Regions from separate parts of the Desmospora activa DSM 45169 genome, predicted to be linked through region 2. Evidence: riboswitches for the same ligand, from Rfam matches in the RefSeq annotation. Region 2 holds a riboswitch; the other holds the start of a gene.
The links. A riboswitch is a leader RNA that binds a small molecule or an ion and turns the genes downstream of it on or off. The one in region 2 is predicted to bind lysine.
Positions count from the first base shown of each region.

Region 1: another riboswitch for lysine. It lies ahead of C8J48_RS03750 (aspartate kinase); the one in region 2 lies ahead of lysA (diaminopimelate decarboxylase).

Region 1 is NZ_PZZP01000001.1:762,109-777,876, reverse strand. It holds gene C8J48_RS03755 (ABC transporter permease) at 1-924, opposite strand, end outside; gene C8J48_RS03750 (aspartate kinase) at 1,262-2,503, opposite strand; lysine riboswitch at 2,629-2,800, opposite strand; gene tatA (twin-arginine translocase TatA/TatE family subunit) at 3,153-3,392, shown strand; gene C8J48_RS03740 (alpha/beta fold hydrolase) at 3,610-5,118, opposite strand; gene C8J48_RS03735 (alpha/beta fold hydrolase) at 5,137-5,973, opposite strand; gene C8J48_RS03730 (MarR family winged helix-turn-helix transcriptional regulator) at 5,999-6,475, opposite strand; gene mobA (molybdenum cofactor guanylyltransferase) at 6,704-7,351, opposite strand; gene uvrC (excinuclease ABC subunit UvrC) at 7,348-9,141, opposite strand; gene C8J48_RS03715 (hypothetical protein) at 9,287-10,270, shown strand; gene C8J48_RS03710 (hypothetical protein) at 10,389-11,468, shown strand; gene C8J48_RS03705 (hypothetical protein) at 11,559-12,626, shown strand; gene C8J48_RS03700 (hypothetical protein) at 12,709-13,590, shown strand; gene trxA (thioredoxin) at 13,901-14,215, opposite strand; gene C8J48_RS03690 (electron transfer flavoprotein subunit alpha/FixB family protein) at 14,396-15,379, opposite strand; gene C8J48_RS03685 (electron transfer flavoprotein subunit beta/FixA family protein) at 15,403-15,768, opposite strand, start outside.
Region 2 is NZ_PZZP01000001.1:1,180,524-1,196,291, forward strand. It holds gene C8J48_RS05775 (purine-nucleoside phosphorylase) at 1-185, shown strand, start outside; gene C8J48_RS05780 (pyrimidine-nucleoside phosphorylase) at 185-1,501, shown strand; gene C8J48_RS05785 (D-alanyl-D-alanine carboxypeptidase family protein) at 1,597-2,799, shown strand; gene spoIIAA (anti-sigma F factor antagonist) at 3,050-3,403, shown strand; gene spoIIAB (anti-sigma F factor) at 3,400-3,852, shown strand; gene sigF (RNA polymerase sporulation sigma factor SigF) at 3,867-4,628, shown strand; gene C8J48_RS19180 (stage V sporulation protein AA) at 4,786-5,394, shown strand; gene C8J48_RS05810 (stage V sporulation protein AB) at 5,378-5,797, shown strand; gene spoVAE (stage V sporulation protein AE) at 5,818-6,171, shown strand; gene spoVAEA (stage V sporulation protein SpoVABEA) at 6,177-6,740, shown strand; lysine riboswitch at 6,842-7,018, shown strand; gene lysA (diaminopimelate decarboxylase) at 7,090-8,418, shown strand; gene C8J48_RS05830 (murein hydrolase activator EnvC family protein) at 8,658-9,740, shown strand; gene C8J48_RS05835 (cation transporter) at 10,020-10,220, shown strand; gene C8J48_RS05840 (SGNH/GDSL hydrolase family protein) at 10,279-11,460, shown strand; gene C8J48_RS05845 (class I SAM-dependent methyltransferase) at 11,477-12,103, shown strand; gene C8J48_RS05850 (metal-sensitive transcriptional regulator) at 12,393-12,731, shown strand; gene C8J48_RS05855 (heavy metal translocating P-type ATPase) at 12,849-15,263, shown strand; gene C8J48_RS05860 (hypothetical protein) at 15,282-15,768, shown strand, end outside.

The sequences.
Region 1 (15,768 bases), 420 kb from region 2:
CTCCTTAGAACCCAGTTTGATTCTGGGATCTACCAGGCCATAAGCCAAGTCGACCAAAAAGTTCATCAGTACCAAAAAGGCGGAGTAAAAAATCGTCGTACCCATAATCATCGGGTAATCTCGATTGGAAATACTTTCGACAAAATAGGCGCCAATGCCGGGAATGGAAAAGATCTGCTCAATGATAAAGCTGCCGGTTAAAATGGTAGCGGTCATAGGACCGAGGATGGTCAACACTGGAATGATGGCATTGCGCAATGTGTGACGAGTGATTACCCGCCACGGAGGTAGACCTTTGGAGCGGGCCGTTCGTATGTAATCTTGACTGATCACATCCAACATACTGGAACGCATCAGCCTTGTAACCAGAGCTAACGGACTAAAAGCGAGGGCCATCGCCGGCAAGATGGTCTGGTCAAACTCCCCCCAACCTGCCAGGGGTAAAAGATCCCACTCCAGTCCCAAGAATTTTTGCATAATCGGGGCAAGGACGAAGTTGGGAATGGAAATTCCCAATACGGCCAACACCATCAACGTGTAATCTGGAAGCCGGTTTTGCCGTAAAGCCGCCACAGTCCCCATCACAATCCCAGCAAAAGTAGCTAGAATCAACGCCTGAGCACCCAATTGAGCCGAGGCCGGAAAACCATCCGCCAATAGATCGTTGACGGAGCGACCCAGATTATTGATGGACATCCCAAGGTCCAGTTTAGCCAGATTACCCATATAGATCAGATACTGGACAGGTTTGGGTTGGTCTAACCCGTATTGCGCCTGTAAATTGGCCAACGTTTGCTCCGGCAGATTTCGATCGGATGTAAAGGGGTCCCCAGGAATCGCATGCATCAACCAAAAGGTAAGTGTAGAGATCAACCATAAAGAGAGAAGCATCAACAGTATTCGTTTTCCGATATAACGCCACATTTTTACGGGACACCTCCTGACGGCAAGCGCGCATGATTGATCTGTCGATACGGACTTTTCGGACATCAATGATGACTGATAATCAATCATATGACGCCCTAACATATTTATTTTCTATTTAGTAAGGTTGCTTTCCTGCTCTTGTCCCCAACATTGACCACTTCCCATGCGTAAACACAGAGGATTTCTTGGGAATTTCAAGTAACCCGGAGAAGTTGACCAAGCGAACCCCGTGAGCCCCATGGTTCAAAAAGAGTTAGTTGCCATGTCTCAGGCTGGAATGACTGCAAAGAATATAAAAAAGCTCCTGTTTTCAAACAGGAGCCGTAAAGCTTTTTTAGGAGGGTACCGCGGTTAAGGCTTCTTCCACGTCGAGACCAAATGCACGATGCAGTTCTTTTACCGCCCGGGTTGCTTGCTCTTTGGCGATCACACAGGAAATTTTAATTTCTGATGTGGATACCATTTTAATATGGATATTGGCTTCCGAAAGGGAAGTAAACATTTTTGCGGCAACACCGGGATTGGTCACCATACCGGCACCAACGGTGGATACCTTGGCCAGACCGGTTTCCGACAATACCTCAAGGTAGCGCAATTCATCTTTTAAACCCTCGATCACTTCTTTTGCCGACTCCCATTCATTCTCATGGACACTAAAAGCGACATCGATCCGCTCCCGCGCATGCTCGCTGGTTACAATCATATCGACGTTGATATGAGCGTCAGCCAAACGGCTAAACAGTGTGGTCAGTGTTTTGCTGGAGTTGGGCAATCCCAACACTTTTACTCGCGCTACTTGTAAATCATGGGCCACCCCGCGTACATTCCATACTTCTTCCATCTGTGCTGCCTCCTTCACCCAGGTTCCTTCTTCATCGACAAAGCTGGAACGGACCACCAACGGTACCCCGTGGGTCATAGCACACTCCACCGAGCGTGGATGTAATACGCCTGCTCCCAAATTGGCCAACTCCAACATCTCTTCAAAGGAGATTTCTTGCAACTTACGCGCTTGTGGCGCCAAACGCGGGTCTGCGGTAAATACCCCGGTCACGTCGGTAAAAATCTCACATCGGTCTGCTTGTAATGCCGCCGCTAATGCCACCGCAGTGGTATCGGAGCCACCGCGCCCCAATGTGGTAATATGTCCATCCGGGGAAATTCCCTGGAATCCTGCTACTACTACCACTTCTCCCTGATCCAGGCATGCTCGCACCCGCTCCGTATCAATCGATTCGATCCGCGCTTTTCCATATACGTCATCAGTGTGGATGCCCGCTTGCCAACCAGTCATCGGATGAGCCTTAATCCCCCGTTGCTGTAACGCCATGCTTAACAGCGCGATGGTGACTTGCTCTCCGGTGGTCAACAACACATCCATCTCCCGCTGCGACGGGCGGTCTGTGATCGCTTTGGCCAGACCCACCAATTCATCCGTGGTCTTTCCCATGGCGGACACCGTCACAACGACTTGATTTCCCTCGCGGATGGTACGGTTGATGCGTTCCGCCACCTTTTGAATCCGCTCCACACTTCCGACGGAAGTTCCTCCAAATTTTTGCACGACCAATCCCATGGTTTGCGCGATCTCCTCTCTTTTCTTCGGGCTTTATTGGTGAGGCTCTTCAAAAATAGAAAAGCGACAACGGGAAGTCCCAGCTGTCGCCCTACCTAACGGTTTGACCAGCCCCACTGGTTCCCTTGTGAGTTAGTGCTCCACGAAAGTTCGTGACAGTTCCGTCCCTGTTCGGTAACGGGCCCAGCTCTCTTCCAGCGGGGGAAGTTCGCTTCGGCGACAATCCCTTTCCCGTTTCTTCTGTGGCTCCCGCGCCTCGGAAACGGTACTGATGACCATCGCGCCTCTACTTCACATGTATGTCGTGAGGTACTATTCGTTTTTAGCGCCCAAAAGGAGCGTTGTTGTCTTCTTCTGAACGCGTTTAAACTTATAAGCATGCTAACACACCCCCCGTAATGGCACAATCCTGCAAATGCCGTTTCTCATCGGGAAATGAATGGAAATTGCGCTTCTCAACTAATCAGCTGGTGGATATGATTGATTGCCGGTAATCGCTGAAGGATCCTGTATACAGCATGGCGGATTGGTGACGCTTCAGCCCTTGAACTTGAAGTGAACGGAGGATCCGGTATAATGAGGATAGTAAAGTGGACACTAACTCACAACCATTCCCCTCACACAACAGTGGGGGTTAGGAGTGATATTTATGGGTCTCGGCAGTATCGGACTCCCGGGTTTTCTCTTAATTCTTCTGGTTGCGCTGCTCCTGTTCGGCCCCAGCAAGTTGCCGGAGTTGGGTCGAGCCGCCGGCCGCACGTTAAAGGAATTTAAAGATTCCGTGGCTGGTATCAACGACGACGATAAACAGAACAAACCGGAAGCCACCAAACAGGACGTTAGTGCTGTTCAAGGCGAGGCACCCACGGCTGCGGATGCAAAAAAATAACCCCTCCGCCTCAACCCTGGCTGATATGATCCCCTTCAAGTGAACAGTAAAAGGTAAACCCCTTCCTGTATACTTGGAGGGGATTTTACTTTGTGGTTGAAAACATAACACCAGAAAGCAAGGTGTAGGACTCTTCTATCCCCATGATTGAAGGAAGATCGCTATTATCCCCAAGGTTGAAACTAGGGGTTGTCAGTCGTAACTTTCCTCCCGCTTATCAGTCCTGAAACGCTTGGCGTAATGTTTCTGCCCATTCCGCCGGCGAATCGAAATAAGACAGGTGGTGACCGGGAAAAATCACAAATTCAGCATCTAATTGTTTTGCTAAGATCAGTGCCGTTTGAGCGTAAAACCTCTCTTTTTCTAGCGACAACTCGCCCGCCGCCATAATCACCTTTACTCCGTTCCTTTTTAGTTTTTCGATATTGGGTTCGTAATTGATAGCGGGCAGCATTTCGTTTTGGATGAGGGTTTCTGTATTCTCTGCGTTTCGTTCTTGAAAATCTTGTGGGATATGCGTAAATGCACTTGCAGGAACCCCAACTGAAAAAGCAAATTGCAGGTTGGCCCATTCAACACCGAGTCGATTGGCTGTCTGATATATATCGGAAAAGAGAGTTAACCATTTATCCCGATCAGGCAGCACTTTGACGGTCGGGGGCTCATGAACAACAACCGCTTGAATCGTTTCCGGAAATTTCTCTGCCATTTCCAGCGCAAAGATGGCACCACCACTGTTACCGAAAACATATGCCGAATCATGATTGGTTGCGCGCAGAACAGCCACTGCATCACGAGCCTGTTGACTAACCTCGAAATTCTGAGGATCGTGTCGGGTACTACGGGAGTTACCTCTTCTGTCGTACGTAATCACTTGGTATTCATCCGCGAGAATATCGGCAACGTAGGTATAAAATCCAGCATCGCCTCCTCCTCCGGGGATCATAAGGAGCGGTGGACCTTCTCCCCTCACTTCGTAATACAGATTGTCCCCTTCGGTCTCCACATAGCCACTTTTTACTTCCACATGATCGATACGATTCTCTTCTGACTCCCCGTTTGAAATTGTCGTTACTACTGCTAATGTTAGAAAAGCAGCTATACTTCCACTAAATAAAGCAAGGCTGACGGAAATTCTGATGATGCGGTTTATCCAATTGCCTTGAACAGAAAAATCTTGCTTACTCATTATTCGTTGCCGCCGGCTATAACGGAACCATAATGCAATCAATAAGACGAGTAGCAAAGCACATGGAATCAGGTAATCTGTTATGGTGATAGATCCATAGGGAAATAGGAAAAAACAAAGATTGATGGTCGTTGCATATACACCCAATTGATAGGGGAGGACAAACGATCGAGCCGTCGTCAATCGACGTATTTCCGTATTCATCTCGTCATTTGTTGTATCGACCGCTTCAAGGATCCGTTTTGTTTTTGGCAAGGATAAAAAGCAAACACTTGCCAATGGCAGGATCAGCAGAATGAAATTGAACCATTGTTTATCCTTCTCAAATAAGTACCCGAAACCCAGAGCACCCTCAATCACAATTAATACCGTTAATAATCCAACAAGATACGTATAAACGTTTATCATTCGGATATTTTTCTTTACCTGGTCCCAACCTGATACAAATCCTAGATGTCCGGATAGCCAGCCAAGCATGATCCAGATAAACAAGTAAAGCACCATCAATGGTGTTTCTAACCCGTACAATATCCCCATAATGCCGATCTCCTTTCCTTACTCTATAAAAAAGTATTTTAATGTTTGCGCGATTTTAGCCGGAGCTTTTTCGTCTGGAGCATTGTGATCAAGTCCTGCCAAAGATAGAATTACATTTTGTTTGTTTGGTAAGATTAAACTTAATTCATGTGCAGCCGTACGTAAAAATCGGGGACTTTTAGAGCCCGCCATCACCATCGTCGGTATGGATATTTGCTCGTATGTTTGGATAGTAGGTTTTAATCGCAGTCCTGCACGCAATTCTTCCGGTAGTGTTCGCAATAGTTTAATATTTTCTTCCCACTCAGGCCCTTTAGCCATTGACCGAAATAGATTTTTCAATACAGGCTGTGGCAATTTGCCGATTACCCCACCCATCTGCAGACCTTTGAGCAAGGTGGTACTTGCCGAAATATAATCATTTTGATTCAATTCTTGCTCAAATCGGGGTATCCAATCACTCGGAAAATAACCGATCAAACTTGGCTCGTAAACCGCTAGTTTTTTTATTGGTTCCTGTAAAGTCACATGTAACGAAATAAGTCCGCCATAGCTGTGTCCGAACAGATAAGAAACCTGATGTTTTTGCAGAATGGCTATGACATCCTCACACTCTTTCTGGACACTGTATCCACTGCCCTTGGGGCCACTATTGTTTCGGCCGCGACGATCCATGATATAAACCGTGTAATCATCCGAAAGAGAATCACCTAGTCTTATATAGTGCTGTGAAGCCCTAAATCCGCCGTGAACAATAAGCAAGCCGGGCCCTTCTCCCATGACATGATAACTAATTACTGTTCCGTCCAATGATTGGACGGATTCTTTTTTGATCTTTTGATTTGCTTGATACATGAATGACCTCCCATTCTACATTCAACTAGATATAATTTTCCATGCCTAAACTTTTAAGCTCTTTCGCTATTTGTGCATAAATCTTATTTAAAATATTCACCAGCTGATCTTTTTCTTCTTCGCTTAATTGGCTGAAGAAAACGCTATCCCTCTCAATTCTTTCACTATGGAATTTTTCATGTTCCAAATAAATCTCCCGCCCGCTATCAGTTAATTTGTAATAAATTTCTTTTTTATTCCCCGGCTTCTGATATTTTTCAATAGCTCCATCTTCAATTAATTTTTTTGTTGTTTTGCTGATCGCACCTCTTGTTACGCGAAGAGCTTTTGCAAGCTTTGTCACATTGGGATCGTCATGTTTTTCGATGAAATCAATACAATGAACTTCCAGAAATGTGTTTTCCGTCATAAATTTAAATTTTTTCTTTTCAATGTCTTTAATGATGTGGTGTCTTTCTGCCACTCGATTAAAAATGAAACTCAGTTCTTCTTCTTTTGACATAACACGCCTCCTATTATTGTTGTAATGGAAACAAAATAAATGATACGTTATTTTTGTTTCCTTGTCAACAATATCGTTTTTAGTTAATTAAAATTCAAGATAAACTAGCAACCAACCCAGGCTAGGACAGATAAAAAAGCTGCTGACTTTTGTCAGCAACCCAATTGATGATTTAAGCGGGTCTGGGTCCCTATTTCCGCCCTCGCGCCTCTTGCAATATCATCCCCGCTACCACAAATCCTCTTTTTTTACTCGCCCCTCATAACGATCCCACTCCAAAGCCTGTTCATAATCTTGCGGTCGGTTCATATTAAAAAGAGCTCGCTCCGACTGAACTGCCGGCGGAAAGTCCGTTTCTTCCAGCACAGTGACGGCGACCGCAGCCAGTAGCGCCCCCATCGACCGTTGACCGGATTTGACCAGTCGTTCCGCCACCGGCAGACAGCGGCGATGATAACAGCCAAACAGCGGATGGCGTCGCCCTAATCGCTGCGGAATGCTAATATCGACGCTGGTGTCTACCGCCCTTTGCTGCAAGGCGGTGGCCAACTCAAGGGAAGCGAAGGGCATATCACACGCCACCACCAGATTCCAGTCATGGGCGGATGCCTGTAATCCGCTGCATACCCCGGCCAAAGGGCCCGCTCCCGGCCAGCGATCTGTTACGGTCGGCCAGCCCCATGACGCAAAACGTACGATGTTATTGGAAACGATCAGCGGTTCCCATTCCCCCGAAGCACAAAGGCGACGAATAATGCGACAGGCGAGAGGCTCCCCGCCGAAATCCAGCATCGCCTTATCCGTACCCATTCGCCGGGAAGCCCCTCCCGCCAACAGGATCAATGTACCCTTAAACCCTATCCGAAGTCCGCTCATGAGGAGGGTTTCGACTCCTGGTTACGCAGATGTTCCTGAATCTCTCGTGCCAGCTTATCACCGATTCCGGCCTGGCGAAACTCTTCTACCCTCGCCTCCCTCATTCGCTGTAGGGAGCCAAAATGTTGATACAATATCTGCTTTCGCTTTTTGCCCACACCTGGAATCTCGTCCAAAACGGAATGGATCATCGATTTTCCACGGGTTTGGCGATGAAACGTAATCGCAAAACGATGCACTTCCTCCTGAATACGCTGCAAGAGATAAAACTGGCTGCTTCCCCGTTTTAGATCCACCTCAGAGGGCGGATCACCCAGCAACAGTTTGGCAGTTTTATGTTTTTCATCTTTGACAAGGCCAGCAACAGGCACATAGATCCCCAATTCATTTTCCAACACATCCAGCGCTGCGGCCATCTGCCCCTTCCCTCCGTCCACAATCACCAACTCTGGCAGGGGGAGATCTTCCTTTAACACGCGCATATAACGGCGACGGATCACTTCCCGCATCGTGCCGTAGTCATCGGGACCGGTTACAGAGCGGATTTTATATTTGCGGTACTCTTTTTTATCGGGGACACCGTCGGTAAAGACCACCATCGCCGAAACCGGGTCGGCGCCTTGGATATTGGAATTATCAAAGGCCTCAATCCGCTTGGGATATCCGATCCCCAGCGCCTCACCCAATTTACGCGTAGCCTCCACCGTGCGATCCTGGTCCCGCTCCATCAACTCAAACCGCTCTTTTAATGCGATTTCCGCATTTTGTGTCGCCATATCAACTAGCCGCTTTTTCATACCGCGTTGAGGAACATGGACACGCACCCCTTCCAGCCACTGGTCTACCCATTCCGCATCCACTGCCGCCGGTAGGTGAATCTCTCGGGGAAGCGTCGGTTTCTCATGATAAAACTGAGTGACAAAAGAAAGAAAATCCTCTTCCGCCTCACCATAATGATGAAAAATGGAAACATCCCGTTCAATCAACTTCCCTTGTCGCACAAAGAACACCTGGACACACATCATCCCTTTGTCGGCCACATACCCGAAGACATCCCGGTCAACATGGTCGTTTATCGTAATCTGCTGTTTTACCATCACCGTATCAATATGTTGAATAAGATCGCGCAACTCTTTTGCTCGTTCAAAATCGAGAGTCTCCGCCGCCTGTTCCATTTTGCGGCGCAGATCCTTCTGCACTTCTTTATGACCCCCGTTTAAAAAACGAACAATATGGCTGGTCATCTCTTCATATTGAGTAGGATCCACGTCAAATTCGCAGGGCGCCACACATTGCCCCAGATGGTAGTAGAGACAAACCCGCTTAGGCAGGGTACGGCATTTGCGCAAGGGATACAACTTGTCCAGCAGTTTTTTGGTCTGCTGAGCCGCCTGTACATTGGGATAAGGACCAAAATAACGGGAGCCGTCCTTTTTCACCCGCCGTGTCACTTCCAGACGGGGATGTTCTTCTTTTGTCAGCCGAATATAGGGATATGACTTGTCATCCTTCATCAACACGTTGTAATGAGGACGATGTCGCTTAATGAGATTGGCTTCCAGAATCAATGCTTCAATCGGAGTATCCGTCACGATATATTCAAAATCGGTGATCTGGGATACCAGCAATTGCGTTTTTCCATCATGGCTGCCGGTAAAATAGGAACGAACGCGGGATTTCAAGCTTTTGGCTTTGCCCACGTATAAAATTTTTCCATCGCTGTCCTTCATTAAGTAGCAGCCGGGCTGATCCGGAAGAAGTGAAAGTTTTTCTTTTATGGCACGCTTCATCATCGGTCCCTCCCTCTTCCTAATATTATCACAGGAACAGGCGTTTCTTCTCTTTTGCTTCTTATTCATTCTTTTGGCGGGTTGTCCTGTCATTCATGAAGGGCTAACATAGATTTATCACACCACTTGGATGGAGGAATCACCCATGGTGGAGTCTTTTCGTTTAATCAATCATCACGGCATGAAACTATGGATAAGCGCTCTGTTCGGCGGTATCACCGTCACTGTCCTACTTCTGATCCCACATTTACTGTTGGGACTGTTACTCCGCTCCGAAATGTCGCACCTGATCGCACTAGGTCAGTCCTGGCTGGATGCTCCCGGCGCTTGGCGGGAAGTAGGCGCCCAACTGCTACAAGCGGTGCAAAAGAGTAACACCATCTTGATTGGCTATGGAGTGTTGTTGTCCTTGTTTACCCTTTTCTCCGCTTTATTTTACGCCTCCGGGTTGATGGGAGTGGTTCGGCAAGCCGCAGTGGAACAGCGGGTGTCCCTGGGACATTTTTTTGCCTGCGGCTTTCGCTATCTCCTACGGACATTGGTTTTGGTATTGATACAAGCCGCCATCTTTATTCTGTTCACAGCTCTATGGTGGTTTTTATGGCCGCTACTACCGACCGATTGGTATTGGCAAGTTTCATTTTTTATCGTCAGCACAGGATTGCTCCTGTTTCTGGCAGCGGCTTCCTGTCACATGTGGGTCGTAATGGTTACCGAAGAGATGGGAGCGATTCGCTCCTTCGGCTATGGCTTTACTGCTGTCTTTCGCCGCTTTGGCTCCACCTTCGTCTCCCTTTTCGGCGCATCCTTTGCCGGTATATTGGGAACGGTGATCGTCATCTTTTTTACCGTTTTTCCATGGCTGATCTTGCAGTTGTTGAATGACAGTACCATTGCCACGATTGTAGGAGTGTTGTTTGGTGGATTGCTGCTGCTGATATTAGGCCCTTTTCCCTCTATCTGCGCACTGGCCGTACTATTTCAACGTTACCTGACTCACATCCAGAACGATTTGTTTCCTGAGGATCGGATTAAGCCGATGTTTTTGCAAGCAGGATCCGGCAACGCAGAAAGCGCCGCAGCCCGAGAATCGATCGCTTCAGGGGGAGCTCCGTCTAAAGAATTATGATTACTCTATTTATACTAATCCTGTATAAATTTTGATCAGACATACTCCCCTGACGAAAAAAATCGTTTATCATAGGGATTAGGGATGATTTTCGACCGTTTTAAGGAGGATTGCAATCTTGGGTACATATTTTAAACTCCTGCGGCGACACGGTCTAAAAATGTGGGCTGGCAATTTGTTAGGTCTGCTAGCCACTTCCACCATCGTCGGTGTGATCGGAGTGATCATTCTCGCCATCCTGATCGGTATCGTCGGAACCAGTATTACTGGTACTTTGGGCGATGCTTTCTCAGGGGGAGACACGAACAACATTGGTAATGCCTTCGCCAGCATAGGTGTGGGAATTCTTATTGTGTTGTTAATCGGGACGCTGATTTTCGTCATCCTCAGCACTTTCATCTACAGCTTTTGCTATGCCGGCAGTTACGCCATGGTTAACGAAATCGTTTTAGATGGGATCGCCTCGATTAGAACATATTTCGGCTCTGGCTTCCGTTATTTCGGACGTATGTTTTTACATTTATTTCTGTTGGGGCTGGTTCTGTTTCCCTTTTCCATCCCTGCCATCGTGTTTGAAGTTTTGGCCAACATCGCCTTGTTCAACGGCAATGAGACGGGTCGGCTCCTTTGGGGAATCGCCGCTTTGGTGGGCTGGATCTTCTTGTTTATCGTCAACTTAGGCGCCATACATGGCCCTGTCATTTTGACGGCGGAGAACAAGGGCGCTTGGGAGTCGCTTAAACTTTCCTACCGCTTAACTTTTAAATCATTCGGTAAAGTCTTTCTCACAGTCTTATGTATCATTGCCGCCACCATCACTTATATGATTTTTAGCATCCCGATGACGGTGACCAGCATGTTTGCTGAAAATAATATCGGATTGCTTCTGCTGACCATCTTGTTGATGGGTTTGTTTTACCTATTTCTCCCCTTCTACCAGATGGCGGTACAGTTGATCATTTCGCTGCGTTACAAACAACATTTGCGTAAATTTGTCGTACCGGAAGAGGAATTGCAAACAGATGGATCCCCATACGGTGGCAGCTTTGACAGCCCATCTTCCCCACAATCGGATGTTCCTCAATCCGCAACCGAGTCAGCAGCAGGGGCTGCAGCTGAATATGAGCAAAGCGACACCAATGAGAAGGAAGCGCCTAAAAACAAGTATCCCCAGTTCCCGACGGATCCTCACTTTTAGTGATCAGTAAAACCCAAGCTGTCGGATTGGTTTCCGGCAGCTTTTTATCAGTCATAATAAACCAGTCTCTACCTGCAAGGAGGTATACTGTTGGAAAGCACAATGACCTTACTGCGCCAACATGGACTTAAAATGTTTGGCACTAATTTGCTTGGTATGTTTATTGCGACAATGGCTGCAAATGTCCTCAGCTTTTTAGCCTACATCGTTTTCATGGTTTTCTATTTAGCTGGGGCGGTCTCTATCGGTCTCATTTCACATTTAACAAGCTCAGAAATGTGGACAATTGTAGGTATGATCATTTTTATGATTATTCTTGTTCTGTTTTATCTAGTGATTTATATCGTAGCCTTCCTTCCCCAGGGCTTTACAGTCGCCGGCAGTTATTCGATGGTGACAGAAGTGGTATGGCAGAATCGTTTTCGCTTCAACACTTACTTTAAGCACGGCTTTTCAAAATTAAAAGCGGTTATCATTCAGCTGTTTTTGATCGGTCTGCTCTTTATCCCCTTCTTGTTTTTACCGATCCTCTCGCTGATTTTATCAAGTGTAGGAGCGGGATTTGCATTTGTAGAAGGAGGGACGTTTGATCCCAATTATATCGGAGCTGGAATGATCATTTTCTTCATTCTCTCCTGGATTCCGTCTGTATTCTTTTTCTTGTCTGTTTTGTATGCTCCAATCATATTGATCGCGGAGGATCGCGGCCCCTGGCAATCGATCAAAGATTCTGTCCGCTTAACCTTTCGCCGTTTTGGTAGAGTATTGAGCACGGCACTTGTCGGATGGTTGTACGGTTTGCTTCCACTACTGCCTTATTTTTTACTCATTCCGATTGTAATTCTGTTTCAGGACATTGATGCAGTGGTTACAATTGGTGCTATTATCATGATTCTTTACGCATTCTTGATGTTCATCCTGTATGCATTTACTCCACTCATCTTCCAGGTGACGGCGGTACGTTGGTACAAAACCTATCTGAGAAAGAGTGTAGTAGACGATGACAATGATCCCGGTCCGTGGGGGGATGACGGCGTCTATGGCTTTGACACCTTTGACCATTATCATAGCTATTCACAACCGGCACCTTCTACGGCAACCGACACCGAATCCAAGCAACCGTCGTCATACCCGCCCTTTCCAGAGGAGAACCGATAAAAGCTAGAAAGGGTTGATCCAAATACCGACTACGTGGGAATTGTTAAAGAAACATGGTCTCAAGATGTATGGGACTAATTTGTTGGGCAATTTATTAAGCTCTGCCGTTTTATCGATTATTGGTGTGATTGCTTATAGCCTCTTCGGCATTTCGTTTGTTGCCGGTATGGTTTTCTCGGTTTCAGGCTTTGACATCCTTACCATAGCCAGTTACATGACTATGGCTGTAATAATACCTGCCTCTGCGTTCTATTTTGCTACCATCAGTTATTCTCTAGTGGTCTCCGGTAGTTATGCGATGGTGTCGGAAGTCGTTTGGCGCAATATGTTTAAATTTAGCACCTACTTCCGACATGGGTTTCGCTTATTGCGAAAGACGATTCAGCAACTCACCCTGTTGTGCCTGTTCTATGTCCCGGTTACCCTGCTGCTGTTCATTTTTTTTCCATACCACATTGAAACTGGAGTCAACAATCAAATACTGCTGTATGGAAGTTTAAGTCTTGTCAGTCTCCTCGTCTTTTTGGTTACGTTGGCTTTGCTTTACGCTCCTGTCATATTGATCACCGAGGAGCGGGGACCATGGCAATCGATTAAAGATTCCTTTCACCTGTTTACCAAACGATTCGGTACCGTTCTCCGTTCCGCAGCGTGGTTGCTGGCTTTCTTCTTTCTCTACCCCATCGCTCTGCTCCCAGGTGGAGTGTTGATGATAATGGGAGAAGAAAACGAAATACTTACCATCATCGGGATGCTCGTTTTTATCGTTACTGTGTTGGTAATCACCCTTTTGCTGCCTTTTCTCCAAATCGCCTTCCAAGTGAGTATCGTGCGTTGGTATAAGCTGCAACTGCGTTCATTTATCGTCGACAATGACGCCGATCCGGGGCCATGGGGAGAGCAAAACACCTATGGATTGATGGACCCGGAATCATTGAAACAGACTCCGACGCAAGGATCATGATGAACCAAGCAAAAAGGCGCAAAGGAATTTTCCTTTGCGCCTTTTTATATAGAAGGATTTTTAAGTCTACGTGCTCTTACTGTTTACAGAGAAGGAAGAGCTGTCCGCTCCAGCCACCGAGGTTGGGAGCGGGTAAAACTCGCCGTCGCTCAAACATGTTGCAGTGCGAGACTAGGGAACGAAGTGACCGTAGCGAGACTTGTGCTTGTAAAGCACCGCTTTTTCCCACCTTTGGCAGCTTCCACTGAGTGGCACAGCAAAGGCACTTCGCTTTCAAAAATTCCTTCCATTATTCGGATAATCAAAGATGTTAAAAGTGGGGGTTGATCCACTCCAACAATTGCTCCTTCGGCTGAAAGCCGTGGAGTTTGTCAACCATTTCCCCGTCTTTGAAAACCATTAGCGTCGGGATGCTCATCACGCCAAAACGACCGGCGGTATTTGGGTTATCATCCACATTGATCTTGGCGATTTTCAGCTTGTCGCCCACTTCCTGATCCAGTTTTTCCAGCTCAGGGGCGATCATTCTGCAGGGGCCGCACCATGGTGCCCAAAAATCCACCAAGACGGTACCGGATTCGATTTCATTATTGAAGCTTTGATCCGTAACTTCTTGAATGGCCATAATCAAACAATCCTCCCTCAATTCACATACTGCCAGTATACCACTGAAGCAGCGAAAAATCCAAGTGCTTCGGATAACGAAACACCTGGATTTTTATATACCCCCCAGTGGTACGGTTAAAACCAAAAAATCCACTTTATTTGTTGGGTCGTCAAAAGCGACTGATGGCAACAGAATTGGTTAATTCTCAACAAGAACTTCCTTCAATTCCGCTGTCAACATTGGTACCACTTCAAACAAATCACCGACGATGCCGTAGTCGGCCACACTAAAAATACTGGCTTCTGGATCTTTGTTGATGGCGACGATCACTTTGGAGTTAGACATTCCGGCCAAATGTTGAATGGCACCGGAAATCCCGCAGGCAATATAGAGATCAGGAGTTACCACTTTTCCTGTCTGTCCGATCTGCAAGGCATAATCGCAGTATTCGGCATCACAAGCACCGCGGGAAGCCCCTACAGCAGCGCCCAGTACTTCCGCCAACTCATACAGCGGCTGAAAACCTTCGGCACTCTTTACGCCTCGTCCACCAGCAACCACGATCCTTGCTTCAGACAAGTCAACCCCATCGGCTGTTTTTCGCACCAACTCCTTGATCAGGGTGCGCAGGGAGTCATCCGCAATTGTGACGTCTAACTCCTCCACCACCGCCGAACGGCTTGTATCCGCTTCCAAAGCAGCGATGTTGTTGGGGCGCAAAGTTGCAAACACTTCTCCCTCCCGCACCGCTTTTTTGACAAATGCTTTGCCAGCATAGATCGGACGGGTAAACACAATTTTGCCGTCAACCCGGTCGACCGCGGTACAATCGGACACCAGACCCAACTGAAGACGGGCGGCGATACGTGGGCTCACATCGCGACCAACAGCGGTATGACCCGTAAAGATCACGTCTGGATCCGTCTTTTCGATAACCTGTAAAAACGCTTGCAGATAAGCATCCGTCGTATATTGATCCAGCTTAGGATTCGTGACCGTCACTACGCGATCAGCACCATAATGGGACAACTTTTCCACCAGATCCTTCGCATTGCTTCCGAGCACGGCTACGGTTACCACACCGTCCTCCATCACCTGAGAAGCGGCAGCCAAACATTCCAACGTGACATGGCGCAACTCACCATCACGTACATCGGCCAACACTAAACCGTTTTTGCTCATTTGGTCCTCTCCCCCTCTTTCTCTTAGATCACTTTTGCTTCGTTGCGCAGCAGGTGAACCAGTTCCTTTACCTGTTCCTTCTGCTCACCTTGCAATATTTTTCCGGCTTCTTTTTCCGGGGGCAAGAAAACTTCCAGTGTTTCTGTCTTCGCTTCCAGTTCATCCTCATCCAAATCGAGATCATCGAGATCCAAACGCTGCAACGGCTTTTTCTTCGCCTGCATAATCCCCTTTAAGGAGGCGTAACGGGGATCGTTTAACCCTTGTTGTGCCGTCACCAAAACTGGCAATTTCGCTTCCAGGTATTCCACATCCCCCTCCACATCCTTCTCTACCTCCACTTTGTCACCGTCGACAGTTAGTTTCGTGATGGTGGATATATGGGGGAT
Region 2 (15,768 bases):
CTCCTGAAGTGATTGCCGCACGTCACTCTGGCTTGCGATGTCTCGGTATCTCCTGTATCACCGATATGGCGATTGGAGAAGAGTTGGAGCCGCTAACCCATGAACAAGTCGTAGAGGTGGCCAATCGGACCAAACCGCGCTTTATCCGCTTGGTAAAAGGGATTGTGGCAGAGGTGGCGGTGTGATGAGAGCCTCTGAAATGATTCGGAAGAAACGGGATGGGGTTGCGCTTTCATCGGATGAGCTCCGTTTTCTGATTCAGGGATATGCCGAAGGGAAAATCCCTGATTATCAGCTGTCAGCCTGGGCGATGGCCGTTTATTTCCAAGGGATGGACGCCCGCGAAACCGCTGATCTCACCTTGGAGATGGTACGATCCGGGGATGAGGTGAATTTATCGTCGATTCGCGGAATCAAGGTGGATAAACACAGTACCGGCGGGGTGGGAGATACCACCACCTTAGTGTTGGGGCCGATGGTAGCGGCTTGCGGTGTTCCGGTGGCCAAATTATCCGGCCGCGGGTTAGGCCATACTGGAGGAACGGTAGACAAGTTGGAGTCATTTCCCGGTTTTTCCACCAGCTTAAGCATAGACGCTTTTATCCAACAGGTTAATGATATTGGTATCGCGTTGATGGGGCAAACGGCGGATCTTACCCCTGCCGATAAACAATTGTACGCGTTGCGGGATGTGACGGCAACGGTGGATTCGATCCCGCTGATCGCCAGTTCCATTATGAGCAAAAAGATAGCGGCTGGGGCCGATGCGATTGTATTGGATGTAAAAACGGGTGCCGGTGCTTTTATGAAAACGGAGGAGCGGGCGCGGGAGTTGGCCGAAGCGATGGTACGGATCGGCAAGCATGTCGGCCGCCGCACGATTGCAGTGATCAGCGATATGGATCAACCGCTGGGTCGGGCTGTCGGCAATGCATTGGAAGTGCGTGAGGCCATTGAGACACTGCGGGGAGAGGGGCCGCCAGATTTAACGGAGCTCTGCTTAGAGTTGGGTGCCTATATGCTGATTCTGGGCGGACGTGCCGATACACCGGAAGAAGCGAAGGCACTCTTGCGGGCTCGAATCAACGATGGTACCGCCCTGGATCAACTACGCCGCTTTGTACAAGCGCAAGGAGGAGACACCCGTGTGGTCGATCATCCGGATCTCCTACCACAAGCGGATGAAGTGATAGCGGTAAAAGCGAAACGCTCCGGCACCGTGGCTGCGATGGAGGCGGAAACGATCGGCCTGTGTGCCATGAAACTGGGTGCTGGTAGAGAAACGAAAGAATCCACCATCGACCACGGAGTTGGAATCGAATTAGAGAAAAAAGTAGGGGATTCCGTACAAGCGGGGGATACGCTAGCCACTCTGCATATACGGAAAGGTGGACCGGTGGCGGAAGTGAGTGAAACCTTACAGTCCGCCATCAGCATCACCGATACAAACGTCTCCCCTCCGGTACAGATCAAAGGAGTCGTCACACCGGATGATGTCTAAGCGTTCCTAAGGGAGCGCTTTTTATATTTTTCCATGGAATATTCCTCCTCTCTGTCGCTCAAACTAGGGACACCACCAAGAGGAGGGAAGCATTGATGCAAATGCGATTCTTTATGGGAATGTTGGTATCCTTCTTGACGCTATCAGCGGCAGTTCCGACCCCGCTTGCCGCTGCGGCGGAAGGGGAACTAAACCTGGCACCGGATGCGCGTTCCGCCATTTTGCTGGATGCAGATACCGGTACAATCCTCTATGAAAAAAACAGTGATGAGTCCCTTCCCCCGGCAAGTGTCACTAAAATAATGACCATGCTTTTAATCATAGAGGCCTTAGATCATGGGAAGATTTCTTTTGATGATTCAGTTCGAATTAGTGAACACGCCGCCTCCATGGGGGGATCCCAGATCTATCTGGAACCGGGGGAGGCGATGACGGTAAAGGATTTATTTAAAGCGGTGGCGGTGGGTAGCGCCAATGATGCTTCCGTCGCCTTGGCCGAACATATTGCGGGAACGGAAGAAGCGTTTGTTGCGCAAATGAATGAACGAGCGGCAAAATTAGGGATGAAAAACACCCGATTTCAAAATCCAAACGGTCTTCCCGCCAAGGATCACCACACCAGTGCCAAAGATATCGCCGTGATGTCACGAGAACTCCTCAAGCATAAAGGAGTGACCGAGTTTACTCGTATTTACGAAGATTACTTGCGCAAAGAGACGGACAATCCGTTTTGGCTGGTTAATACCAATCGCTTGGTCAAGTTTTACGAAGGCATGGATGGCTTAAAAACCGGATTTACCGCTGAAGCGAAATATTGTCTCTCCGCTACTGCCAAACGGGGGAATTTTCGCTTAATCGCCGTTGTGATGGGTGAACCCAATCCCAAGGCTCGCAATCGCGAAACTACGCGAATGTTGGATTACGCATTTAGTCAATTTACCAATCATGTCGTCTATCGCCAGGGTGATCCGATCGCCCACCTACATGTCGATAAAGGGTTACGCAATCAAATCGATGTTCGTGCCCCACAGCAGTTTAGTATTTTGATTAAAAAAGGGGAAAATCCCGACCAATATCGTACACGTCTGCAATGGGAAGAGCTCAAAGCCCCCATTCAAAAAGGGGAACGATTGGGTCGGGTGTTGGTGGAGAAAGACGGAAAAGTTGTATCACAATTGGAGCTGCTGTCTGCGCGCGATATTCCGCGGGCTGGCTCGTGGACGCTGTTTAAGCGTACGTTGAAAAAGATGCTGTTTCTGCCGGAGGAAGCACCACCGGTTGAAGAAGTTCCCAAATGAATCTCCCCGAAAGTTTTGTTCTGTATCTCCAAAGGGGATATCGAGTAAAGCGTCATTCATCTCACCGCTTTGAAGTAGGAGACTTCTGACGCAAAAAAGGTTAAAAACCATCGACAAAAAGAGCCTCTCTATGACAGAGAGGCTCGATTTTTTTCTTCTTTTGTCGGATGGCAGGAACCGATATCAATCCCGTGGAATGGAAGGAGAGCATGGGATCGGACAAACCAGATTCAGCAGGGGGGAAGCGAATATGAGTTTATATGTGGATGTATCCCACAGACGGAACGTACTGATCGTCCGCCTGGCAGGGGAATTGGACCACCATACCGCCACAGAGGCACGGCAACGGATGGATACGGAGTTATCCAAGGGAATTTATGCCCATATGATTCTCAACCTGTCCGAGCTTTCGTTTATGGACAGTTCCGGTTTGGGTGTGGTATTGGGGCGGTATCGACAAATCTCGGAGCAAGGTGGAAAGTTGTTTTTATGTTCGGTTCATCCCTCGATTCATCGCTTGTTTGAATTGTCGGGGATGTTTAAAATACTATCACTCCACGATAATGAACATGCAGCATTAAGCGCTTGCGGGGTGGCATCATGAGTGATTTTTACAATGTGATGGAGCTTCGGTTTGCCAGCCGTTCGGAGAATGAATCTTTTGCCCGTGTTGCGGTTGCCTCATTCATTTCGCAATTGGACCCCACCATGGAAGAGTTGACCGATATTAAAACAGTTGTGTCAGAAGCGGTAACCAATGCCGTCATCCATGGATATGAAGAGCGGACTGACGGAATGATCACCATCCGTACCGAGATTCATGGTACCGAAATGGTGATTACGATCGAAGATGAAGGTATCGGGATTGCCGATGTGACGGAAGCGCGCCAACCACTGTATACATCCAAACCGGAGTTGGAACGTTCCGGCATGGGATTTACCATCATGGAAAACTTCATGGATCAGGTGGAAGTGGAGTCAAAAGTGGGAAAAGGAACCCGGATTCACTTAAAGAAGCGCCTTAAAACCCAACAGCAGACCATTCGGAATTGAGGGTGGGTGGATCCATGGATTCCGATGTACGTAATTCCAGACATAAACATCTGTCCGACACTGAAGTCAAACAATTGATCCAATCCAGCCAAAAAGGGGATACCGAGGCGCGCGACCGGCTGGTTCGTCACAATATTCGGCTTGTTTGGTCTGTGGTGCAACGTTTTCTTAACCGCGGGTATGAGGCGGAGGACCTCTTTCAGATTGGTTGTATCGGTTTGCTGAAAGCGGTGGATAAATTTGATCTTAGCTACGATGTGAAATTTTCCACTTATGCGGTGCCGATGATCATCGGAGAGATTCAGCGCTTTCTGCGGGACGACGGCATGGTAAAAGTGAGTCGTTCGTTAAAAGAGCTATCCAACCGCATTCGCAAGGGAAAAGATGAATTGACTAAACGGCTGGGGCGTTCTCCCACGGTACAGGAATTGGCGGAGGAGATGGGGGTGACCGCGGAGGAAATTGTGTTTGCACAGGAGGCCAACCGTACTCCATCATCGATTCATGAAACGGTTTATGAAAATGACGGTGATCCGATTACCCTGATGGATCAAATATCCGATGAATCCGAGGAGGCGTGGTTTGATCAATTGGCTTTAAAAGAAGCGATGGAACAGTTGGAAGAACGGGAGCGCTTAATCGTTTACCTTCGCTATTTTAAAGATCAGACTCAGTCGGAAGTAGCGGAGCGTTTAGGAATTTCACAGGTACAAGTCTCTCGCTTGGAGAAAAAAATCATCCGGCGCATGCGTGAGGAGATGGATGGTGCCGGTTAAAAGAAGGAGTTTAAATGTGAGTGATACATTTTCATCATTTAAGCTTGATTGCGACGCTTGTCCAACGGACGGGCGTTTTTTGTATGGTCGACGGGAGGGCGACTCATACTAAAGGAGCGAGAAAGCTTTTAAAAGGGAAGGGATCACGGTGTCCAAGGTGGTTTACATCCAGATGAAAAAGCGAATCCATGCTGTAAAGGGACCACTTTTGCTCGGACAGGTGGCCAATATCCTGGCGGAAGGAGAGGAAGAAAAGCTGAAACACTTGCCGGTGACCCAGTATTATCCCCAGGAGAACCCCGTCGCCCTGGTAGAATGGATGGATGTGGTGCGCGTGTTGTCACATCACTATCCCCATTGGGATATCCGGCAGGTGGGACCGCCACACACTATCGTGGAGAGGATCTCACCGCCGCCGCGATCCCATATATTGTTGGCGTTCCTGGTGTGGGTTTTATTATTTATCGGCTCTGGTTTGGCGATTATGAATTTCCATGCAGATGTCAGTATGTCCTATGTACATCAACGCATCCATTATCTGATGACAGGGATTCGTTCAGAGCGTCCCTTGCTGTTGCAAATTCCATATTCCATCGGGATCGGCTTAGGGATGGGAATCTTTTTTAACCATGTATGGAAGCGTAAGTTTAACGATGAACCAACCCCGTTGGAATTAGAAGTCTTTTTGTACCAAGACAGTATTGATCAATTTGTGATTGACCATGAAAAAATGAAACGGGCGAAGGGACATGATTCTTCTTCTTGAGACGCTTGAGGTGATGGTGGGGTTGGCGGGAGGGCTTGCGGTCGGCAGCGGATTGGTAGCGTTTTTGACGGTGTTGGATGTAATTCCGCGGTTGACAGTATTAACCCGTAGCATCAGTCGGATTCACTGGTATGAAGGCGCTTTGGTGATGGGGGCGGTCGTTGCCACCTGGGTCGATTTTCGTGGTTGGCACGGTCTGGACTGGATGATGGTGGCTGTACCCCTCGTCGGCTTAATTGCCGGTTGCTTTGTCGGTTTACTGGCGGCGGGATTGACGGAAGTATTAAACGTATTGCCGATTTTAGCAAAGCGCTTGGGGATGCAGAGCCGCCTTCCCTGGTTGTTGTTGGCGATGATTTTTGGGAAAGTGGTGGGTTCGCTGTTTCAGTGGCTAGTATTTTGAAAGAAAGGTGTGATCATGAGATGGGTACGTTTTGGTCCGCTTTTTTAGTTGGTGGTTTAATCTGTGTGGTGGGGCAGTTGTTGATGGATCTGACGCCCCTAACCCCGGCACACGTTCTCAGTCTGTTGGTAGTGGTGGGAGCGGTGATGGACGGGTTGGGCTGGTATGAACCGTTGATTCAGTTTGCAGGTGCGGGGGCAACCGTTCCCATCACCAGTTTTGGCAATGCGCTCGTACACGGCGCGACAGCTGAAGGAGAAAAAAGCGGTGTAGTCGGGGTATTGACAGGAATCTTTGAGATTACCAGTGCCGGTATATCCGCCGCTATTATTTTTGGCTTTTTGACCGCCTTGGTCTTCCGGCCCAAAGGTTGAAGGATATGAATAAGCGTAAGGTGATTTTGATCACAGACGGGGACAAAGTGGCAAAGGAAACGGTAGAGTATGTGGCGCAGAAAGTGGGAGGACGTTGTATCTCTGCTTCCGCCGGCAATCCCACCCCTTTGTCGGGTGCGCAGTTGGTGGATTTAATTCAAAGTGCAGCGTATGAACCGATACTGGTGATGTTTGACGATTGTGGTTCCAAGCACAAAGGAAAAGGGGAACGGGCTCTGGAAGTGGTGGCGAACCACCCGGATATCGATGTGCTGGGGGTGGTCGCGGTAGCCTCCAATTGTTCCGCAGCAGAAGGAGTCGCTGTTGACATCGCCTTGGATCAAGAGGGTCGTGTCGTCAGTCATGGTGTCGATAAAGACGGAGTGGAACTGGCACAAGAACCGTTGCGTATCATCGGAGATACCGTGGATGTGTTGCGGCAGTACCATTTTCCGTTGGTGGTGGGGATTGGAGACGTGGGGAAAATGAAGCACCACGACGATCGCATGTGGGGAGCGCCAGTGACAACCCAGGCGGTTCGTCTGATTATGGAAAAAAGCGGAATATAAAACCGTTCTCAGTTAAGCCTTTTGTCCCTTGGCAAGAGGATGTAAATGTGATATCCTCTTGTCAAATTGAATCGGTTTGACTTAAAAGATGATGTCATGTCTGCATGCGTAGAGGTGCGAATCTGCATCAGTACCTTTCTGGAGAGCGGGGATCGAGGAAAGAAAGGGAAAGGGCGATTCGCCGAAGTGTGGGGGGAAACCCGTTCCCACCATGCTGGTCTTTCGCCGAACAGGCGACGGACTGCTGCAACAGCTAGTTGTGGAGCGCTACCATCGGAAATGGGAGTTCAAGCAACAGACGCATGCGTCCGTTGCTTTTTTAGTTCAGGAATCGGAGGCCGAAAAAATGATGTATTTATATGGAAACAGCCGGATCAATGAAAAAGGAAACTTGGAGATTGGCGGATGTGATACGGTAGAATTAGCAGCGCAATGGGGTACGCCCCTATATGTAATGGATGAGAAATGGATTCGGCAGCGGATGAAACAGTTTGTGCAAGCCTTTCAGGCAACCGGCCTCGCTTTTCAAGTGGCATATGCTAGCAAAGCCTTTAGTACCTTGGCGATGTGTCGGTTGGTTGATGAAGAGGGGCTTCATTTGGACGTCGTGTCTGAAGGGGAGCTCCATACGGCGTTGGCGGCGGGCTTTCCCCCTGAACGCATCTACTTTCACGGGAACAATAAGACACCGGCGGAGTTGGTAAAAGGGCTGGAGGCGGGTATTCGCCTGTTTGTAGTGGATAATTTTACAGAATTGCAACTGCTGGAATTGTTGGCTCAGGAGCGAGGAATGAAGGTGCCGGTATTGTTGCGGACAACACCGGGGATTGAGGCGCATACCCATGATTACATTCAGACGGGCCAGGAAGACTCCAAATTTGGGTTCGATCTGGGCAGCGATCAAGTGTATAAAGCGGTTCAAACCTGTATGAAATCGCCGGCTCTTCATCTGGAAGGATTTCATTGCCACATCGGTTCGCAAATATTTGAAGTGGAGGGCTTCCGTTTAGCGGTGGGCAAAATGGCGGAACTGATCCGCAATTGTCAGGAACGCTATGGCACCCATACGAAAATATTGAACCTGGGTGGAGGCTTTGGCATTCGCTATCAAGCAGACGATACCCCCTTAGAACCGGCAGATTATGTGGAAGCGATCGCCGAGGAAGTGAAGCGAACCTTTTCTGAGGAAGAACGGCCGGAGATTTGGTTGGAACCGGGGCGTAGCCTTGTGGGCGAGGCGGGTACGACTCTGTATACTGTAGGCAGTATCAAAGAAATTCCGGGTGTGCGCAAATATGTGGCTGTGGATGGGGGCATGAGTGACAATCTCCGCCCCGCTTTATATCAAGCTGCCTATGAAGCGCATCTGGCCAATAAAGCAGATCAAACACCGACGGAGACAGTGTCGATCGCCGGCAAGCTGTGTGAAAGCGGAGATATGTTGATCTGGGATACGGTCTTGCCGTCGGTGGAAAGCGGTGATATCTTGGCGGTCGGCTGTACCGGTGCTTATAACTACTCGATGGCTAACAACTATAATCGTATGCCCCGACCGGCGGTCATCTTTGTTGCCGACGGGAAAGCAGAGTTAGTCGTTCGCAGGGAAACCCTGGACGATCTCATCAGCCAGGATGTGATTCCGGAGCGATTAAAAAGGAAAAAAGTGACCACTTTTTAAAGCAGAAAAAATATATTTCCCTAATTTAGGTAGTTATTTTTTAACAATCGCGAACGATTGAAGCAGAGACATCACCGTAAATCCTACGAAAGACCTACCTGCATGCGCAGGAAGGTCTATTTTTTTGTCGTCCTCTGTAGTTATTGATGGCTTGTTCAACCTTTTGTATACTTAACCCCGTCAAGGTTTATCCGAAGCGTTCGTGGACAACGGAGAGGAGAATCCGACGGGAGAGGGTGATGAATATCTGGAAACTGCCGGGAGAAGGGCGTCTATTTCGCGCAACCGTTATTGTCGTTACATCCTTCGCTCTGGCTTTTTCCCTCTGGCCTGCTGAGTTGTCCTTTGCCAACAAGGAAGATGACTTGAACAAACAGTTGGATGACATCAAAGACAAACGTGGCGAGACGGAAAAAGGGATTCAAGAGCTGCAGAAAGAGATTGAGGAGAAGAAAAGTGTCTTGTCCGAGCTGGAGCAGAAAGCGGATAAAACGCTGCAAGAATTGGACAAAGCGGAAGAAGATCTGGAAAAAGCGCAGGAAACATTGGAGAAATACAACGGCCAGTTTAAAAACAGTGTTCGCAATATGTACTGGTATGGGGACACGCGCATGGAAAAGTTATTGGCCGCAAAATCCCTCAATGAGTTTTTAACCCGGTTGGAGTTTATGCGCTTGCTGGTGAAGCGCGACTATGACGTAGTAAGTAAGTACTACAAAGAAAAAGAAAAGGTACAAAAAGAGCGGGATAAGATCAAAAAACTAAGTGATAAGCAGAAGAAAGAAGCGGCTAAGGCAAAGAAGGTCTATGATGAACTGGTAACTGAGATGAAAAAAAATGAGAGCGCCTTGGCCCAGCTGGACAACCAAGAGAAGATCACCAAACAGGAGCTGGCGGAGCTCAGACTGGACCACATTCGAGCAGGAAACTTTGCTTACACCGGTCCGTTGCGTTACCCGGTCAACGGGCGTATCACTTCTCCCTATGGCTATAGAGGGAGTGAATTTCACACTGGAGTAGACTGGGCGGCGCCGGTGGGGACACCGATGTACTCCGCCGCCGACGGTAAGGTGGTTCGTAGCCAAACCTGTGGCTGTGGATACGGCTACTACATTATGATCGACCACGGTGGTGGCATCTTCACTCTGTACGCTCATATGTGGGCCTCTTCTGTCCGCGTCCGTACGGGTGATGTGGTACGGAAGGGTCAACAGATTGCCGCTGTCGGCAACAACGGCCGTTCCACCGGCCCCCACTTGCACTTTGAAGTACATCGAGGCATACAAAATCACGTCAATCCCATGGGCTACTTTGGCGGATAGCGTAAAAAACCCATCATCAACTTTTGTTGATGATGGGTTTTTTTGTGGTGCCTGACATGGGCATGTTCTTTATGGTGAAGGTGTAGCTGCTAGCGGTAAGGGTGTCCACGGCGCTGGAAAGATTGTCAGTGGGAAACCTCCGGCCCCAGGAACAGAAACATCATATGAAGCCATGCTTATTTGCAAGATGATACTTTTAGTCTTTACATACTATCCGGGGGTATAGTATATTAAATCTGATGACATACCCGCCATGGGTATATGAGAGAAGGAAATCTTATGAATCAGGTTACATTAAATGTTATAGGCATGTCCTGTGGTCATTGCGTCCATGCTGTAGAAGGTGCCATGCAGCGAATTGGGGTGGAAGGAAAGGTCGATTTGGAAGCGGGGACGGTTCAGGTCGTTTTTGATGAGCGTAGTGTAACACTGGAACAGGTAAAAGAAGCGATTGAAAGTCAAGGTTACGACATCGTTTGAAAAATTGGCCGCTGCGAGCGGTTGTCCTTATTGTAGGGAGAGAGGGGCATGCTTAACAATGACTAGATGGATCGGTTCATGGCATGCAAGTCAAACCAAATTTGATACTCGATTTTTTGATTTTACATTTCCTCAAGTCTCATTTGAGAATCAAACGTTGCGGATGGTTGTACATCCACATGCCCCCGGTTCAATATTGCGTTTAAAGTTTTCCAACCGATATGGTGTGGAGCCATTAACCATTGGTAAAGTAACAGTTGCCCGTCATCTGCATGATGGAAAAATCAATACACAAACAGATGGTGATGTAACTTTTCAGGGGGAATCAAGCGTTACCATTCCGGTAGGTGAAGAGATATATAGTGATCCTGTCTCATTTAAAGTAAATGCACAATCTGATTTGGCTGTAAGTATGTATCTCCCTTCTTACACTAAGACCTCTACTTGGCACTTTACACCCGCACGTTCAACTTACGTTGCAACTGGTGATCATACAAAAGAGAGTGATACCACTCATTTCAACACAATTATTGATTCTTATTATTGGTTAACCGGTCTAGATGTGATGACAGAAGCAGAACATTCATGTGTGATTGTTGCGATCGGTGATTCCATTACGGAGGGTTTTTCTTCAACTTTAAATGCCAACCATCGCTGGCCTGATTTCTTGCGGGATCGGGTTTATCAGGAATATCCTAAGCTTAATTGTTCCGTTCTCAATGCAGGTATTACGGGCAATCTAATCTCAATCGATGTAGCGGATGTAGAAGGTGGTGCTGATCTTGGTTTAGCCAATGCGGGTGAAAAGACACCGATTCGTTTACATTGGGATGTGTTTTCTCAAACTGGAGTGACAGACGTCATCTTGTTACAGGGCATTAATGATATTTTCGGAAACGCCGATGCGGATCAGATCATTGCGAGTATGAAAGAAGTGGCTACAAAGGTGCAGCAGCGAAACTTACGAATCTTTATCGGTACAATTACTCCATTTGCTCATTCAGACTACTATTCAGAAGACAAGGAAGCGATTAGACAAAAGGTTAACCAATGGATTCGCTCGAATGAAATCGTTGATGGGATCATTGATTTCGATCAAGCGTTGGCTAATCCACAAACGCCCAATAAAATCCATCCAGCATATGATTCTGGTGATCATCTTCATCCAAATGATGAAGGCTTTAAAGCATTTGCTTATGCGGTTCCGCTATCGTTATTTTTTAAAGGAGAGGACGAATGAGAAGGGAGAGCATAGCGTGGGATTGAAAAAGTACCTAGCCAGTCAATCTCGAAAACCCACAGGCATCATTGGTAAGTTAATGGGGAGATTGATGAACAAAAGTAATACGCGAATGAACGAAACGACAATTCAATGTCTTGGTATTGATGAACAGGACTATGTGCTGGAAATCGGCTTCGGAAATGGAAAGTTTATTGCTGAAATCGTAGAAAATGTGAAGGGAACTCATGTGTTCGGGTTAGATTTTTCCGAAGCGATGGTGCAATCTGCAATCAAACGCAACCAAGCTTTCATCGAGCAGGGGCGAGTTTGTATTGAACAAGGGAATATCGAAAAAATTCCTTTTGACAATGAGATGTTCGATAAAATTTTTACAGTAAACACGATTTACTTTTGGTCGAATCCACATCAATCACTACGAGAAATGAAGCGGGTGCTCAAGCCTGGGGGCAAGTTGGCCATCGGATTTCGTTCTAAAGCCATCATGTCGCAATGGGCTTCTGAGGAGTATGATTTTTCTTTGTATACTCCAGAAGTTGACGAAGTCGAAAGCTTACTAAAAGAAACAGGTTATTCAAATATCAGCATCGAACAATTTAGGGAGAAATCAATGGAATATTATTGCGCCGTTGCGAAGCATTGAGGTGCAAATTATTTAGAGCACGGTTCTAAGCTTTAAAATTACAATGAAGGTGTAGGATGGAAAAATGAAAAACCAAAATCGACGTTTACTCCCTCTTACCACTTTTTAAGTGGGGTTTATATAGAATACCCCGGTGATGTATATGTTGATCATGAATTTGTTGATTTGATCGATCTGTATTATTCCTCATGAAATATAAGGAATGATAAAAGTGTTTTTTTGCCCTTGACCTTTATATACCCATACGGGGTATAATGAGTTCGGATGGTTCTCGGAAGGAGGCACAAGGATGAGTCAGACCGAAACGAAGAACGAAGTAGTGGAAGCAAAGGGACCGGAATGTTGTGATACCAAAACAGGGCAGGTTCCTGACCCGTTGAAGACCAATCTGGTTCACCGAATGAATCGAATAGAAGGGCAAGTGAAAGGCATTCGGAACATGATTGAACGTGATGTATACTGTGATGACATTCTCAACCAAATGTCGGCGGTACAGTCTGCTCTTCATTCCGTATCTCGGTTGTTGTTGGAGAGTCACATCAATACCTGTGTGCTCGATCGGCTCAAACAAGAGGATCCGGATATTACGGAAGAGTTCATGAAAACCGTATCAAAACTGATGAAATGAGAAATAATCGAGTATCGAGGTTATTAAGTCGTTTCGTTCACACATATCGTGCTTTTATGGCACGATTTCTTCATCGCTCTCATATACCCCCACCCTGTATAACGGAAGGAGTTGACCATGGTGAATACATCCAAACAGTCGATTATCAATGTTGAGGGAATGACGTGTGCTGCTTGTGCAGTTCGCATCGAAAAGGGGTTAAAGAAAGTGGAGGGGGTCTTAGACGCCAACGTTAATTTGGCGTCGGAAAAAGCGAAGGTCACATACGACCCGGACCAGGTTTCGATGGCTGAAGTGGAGAGAAAAATCGACTCTCTCGGTTACCGAGTCCCCCGGGAAAAAGTGGATCTTGAAATTACAGGCATGACCTGTGCAGTATGCGCTACCCGTATTGAAAAAGGATTGAACAAACTGGAAGGGGTGACAGATGCTCGCGTCAATTTGGCGTTGGAAACGGCTACGGTTAAATATTCTCCTCACCAAATCGCGGTGAAGGACATCTTGGACAGAGTGGAAGCGATCGGATACAAGGCTACACCAAAAGGGGATCGTACCCAAAACCCGACGGACCAGCGGCGGGAAGCGGATAGCCAGAAAGGGAAGCTGTTTTTTGCGATCTTGTTGTCAGCACCGCTTCTGTGGACGATGGTTAGCCATTTTGAATGGACTTCGTTCATCTGGTTGCCGGACCTGTTTATGAACCCCTGGGTGCAATTGGCCTTGGCTACACCGGTACAGTTCGTAGTCGGAAAGCAGTTTTATGTGGGAGCGTTCAAAGCTTTGCGCAATGGTAGTGCCAACATGGACGTGTTGGTGGCCTTAGGGACATCAGCCGCTTACTTCTACAGTGTCTATCTGTCCCTGCGTTCCCTGGTGGTCCCCTCGGAAGGGATGGCGGAACTCTATTTTGAGACCAGCGCCATTTTGATTACCTTGATTCTGCTGGGGAAATGGTTTGAAGCTCGGGCTAAAGGCCGTTCATCGGAAGCGATTAAGAAGTTGATGGGTTTGCAGGCGAAAAACGCGACGGTGATTCGGGACGGCCAGGAGCGGACTGTTCCCGTGGAAGAGGTTCGAGTTGGTGACCTTGTACTAGTAAAACCGGGAGAAAAAGTGCCGGTGGACGGAGAGGTGGTGGAAGGACGCTCGGCAGTGGATGAATCGATGTTGACCGGGGAGAGTATTCCCGTCGATAAAGCGGCAGGGGATACGGTAACCGGTGCCACTCTCAATAAGAACGGTTCCCTTCGCATTCGGGCGACCAAGGTGGGTCGGGATACGGTGCTCGCCCAGATCATTCAAGTCGTGGAGGAAGCGCAAGGTTCCAAAGCCCCGATTCAGCGGATGGCTGACAAAGTCTCCGGTATTTTTGTACCCATCGTGGTCGGAATCGCATTTGTCACGTTTTTGATCTGGTATTTGGCGGTTGCTCCGGGAGATGTTGCGGCGGCCCTCGAGAACATGATCGCCGTTCTGGTGATCGCATGCCCATGCGCCTTGGGGCTGGCGACACCGACGTCGATTATGGCTGGATCCGGGCGCTCCGCTGAAGCGGGTATTCTGTTCAAAAGCGGCGAGCATCTGGAATCGGCTCATCGAATCGATACGGTTGTGCTGGATAAGACAGGTACCGTTACCACAGGGGAGCCTGAATTGACCGATGTCGTGTCGTATCAGACCGATGAAAATGCGTTCCTGCAGCTGGTAGGCGCGGCAGAAAAGGAGTCGGAGCATCCCTTGGCCCAAGCCATTGTGGAGGGAATCCGGGAAAAAGGATTGCCCTTGGCCGACGCCGATCGATTTGAAGCGATCCCAGGATACGGCATCCGAGCCGATGTGAATGGACGTGCGGTGTTGATCGGAACGCGACGCCTGCTGACGGAACATCAAATCGCGATAGACAACGCGCTTGCATCGATGGAACGACTGGAGAGCGAAGGGAAAACCGCGATGTTAGTGGCGGTGGATGGGATGTTAGCCGGGATTGTTGCCGTAGCGGACACGATGAAGGATACCTCCAAAGAAGCGGTAGCGCGATTGAAAGCGATCGGGTTGCGGGTGATTATGGTTACCGGTGACAACGAACGGACGGCAAAATCGGTCGCCAAACAAGCGGGTATCGATCACGTCATCGCCGAAGTGCTGCCAGAAGGGAAAGTAAATGAAATCAAACGGTTGCAAGCGGAAGGGCACAAAGTGGCGATGGTGGGCGATGGGATCAACGATGCACCGGCTCTTGTCGCGGCGGATATTGGGATGGCGATCGGGACCGGGACGGACGTGGCGGTGGAAGCGGCAGACATCACGTTGATGCGCGGGGATTTGAATAGCATTGCTGACGCCTTCCAGATGAGCAAGCGCACGATTCGCAACATCAAACAAAATCTGTTTTGGGCTTTTTCCTATAACACCATGGGCATTCCCATTGCGGCTGCCGGTTTTCTCGCTCCGTGGTTGGCGGGGGCTGCCATGGCTTTCAGTTCCGTCTCCGTGGTACTGAACGCTTTGCGTCTGCAACGGGTGAAACTGTAAGGAAAGGAAGTGAAAGAAATGAACATGACAACGAAATGGATGATTGCTGGGGTGTTGTATCTCGGTTTGGTCATCGGTGGGTACTATAGTTATGTCGCTGTGACCGGAGCACCTGATCCTGTTCATGAAAATCACGGCTCTGCACAAGAGGACACCAAGGATCACGGCGGACATGAGCATCACGATATGACGGCGGGAGAGAGCGAAGTGTCCCCATCCATAACCGCCGAAGGTAACGAGTTGACTATCACGTTGAAAGACAAAGAGGGAAATCCGTTGTCAGAGAAGGATCTGGAAGTAAACCATGAACGCCTTCTTCATTTGATCGTTGTCAGCCAAGATCTGCAACAATATGAACATCTGCATCCCCGATTGGTGAAAAACGGTGTGTTTGAAGTAAAGGCTTCCTTGCCAGCGGGTTCCTACCAAGCGTTTGTCGATATTAAACCAAAACAGCTTGCCTATGAAGTGGAGCCCCTATCCTTTCAAGTGGGTGAAAAAAAGG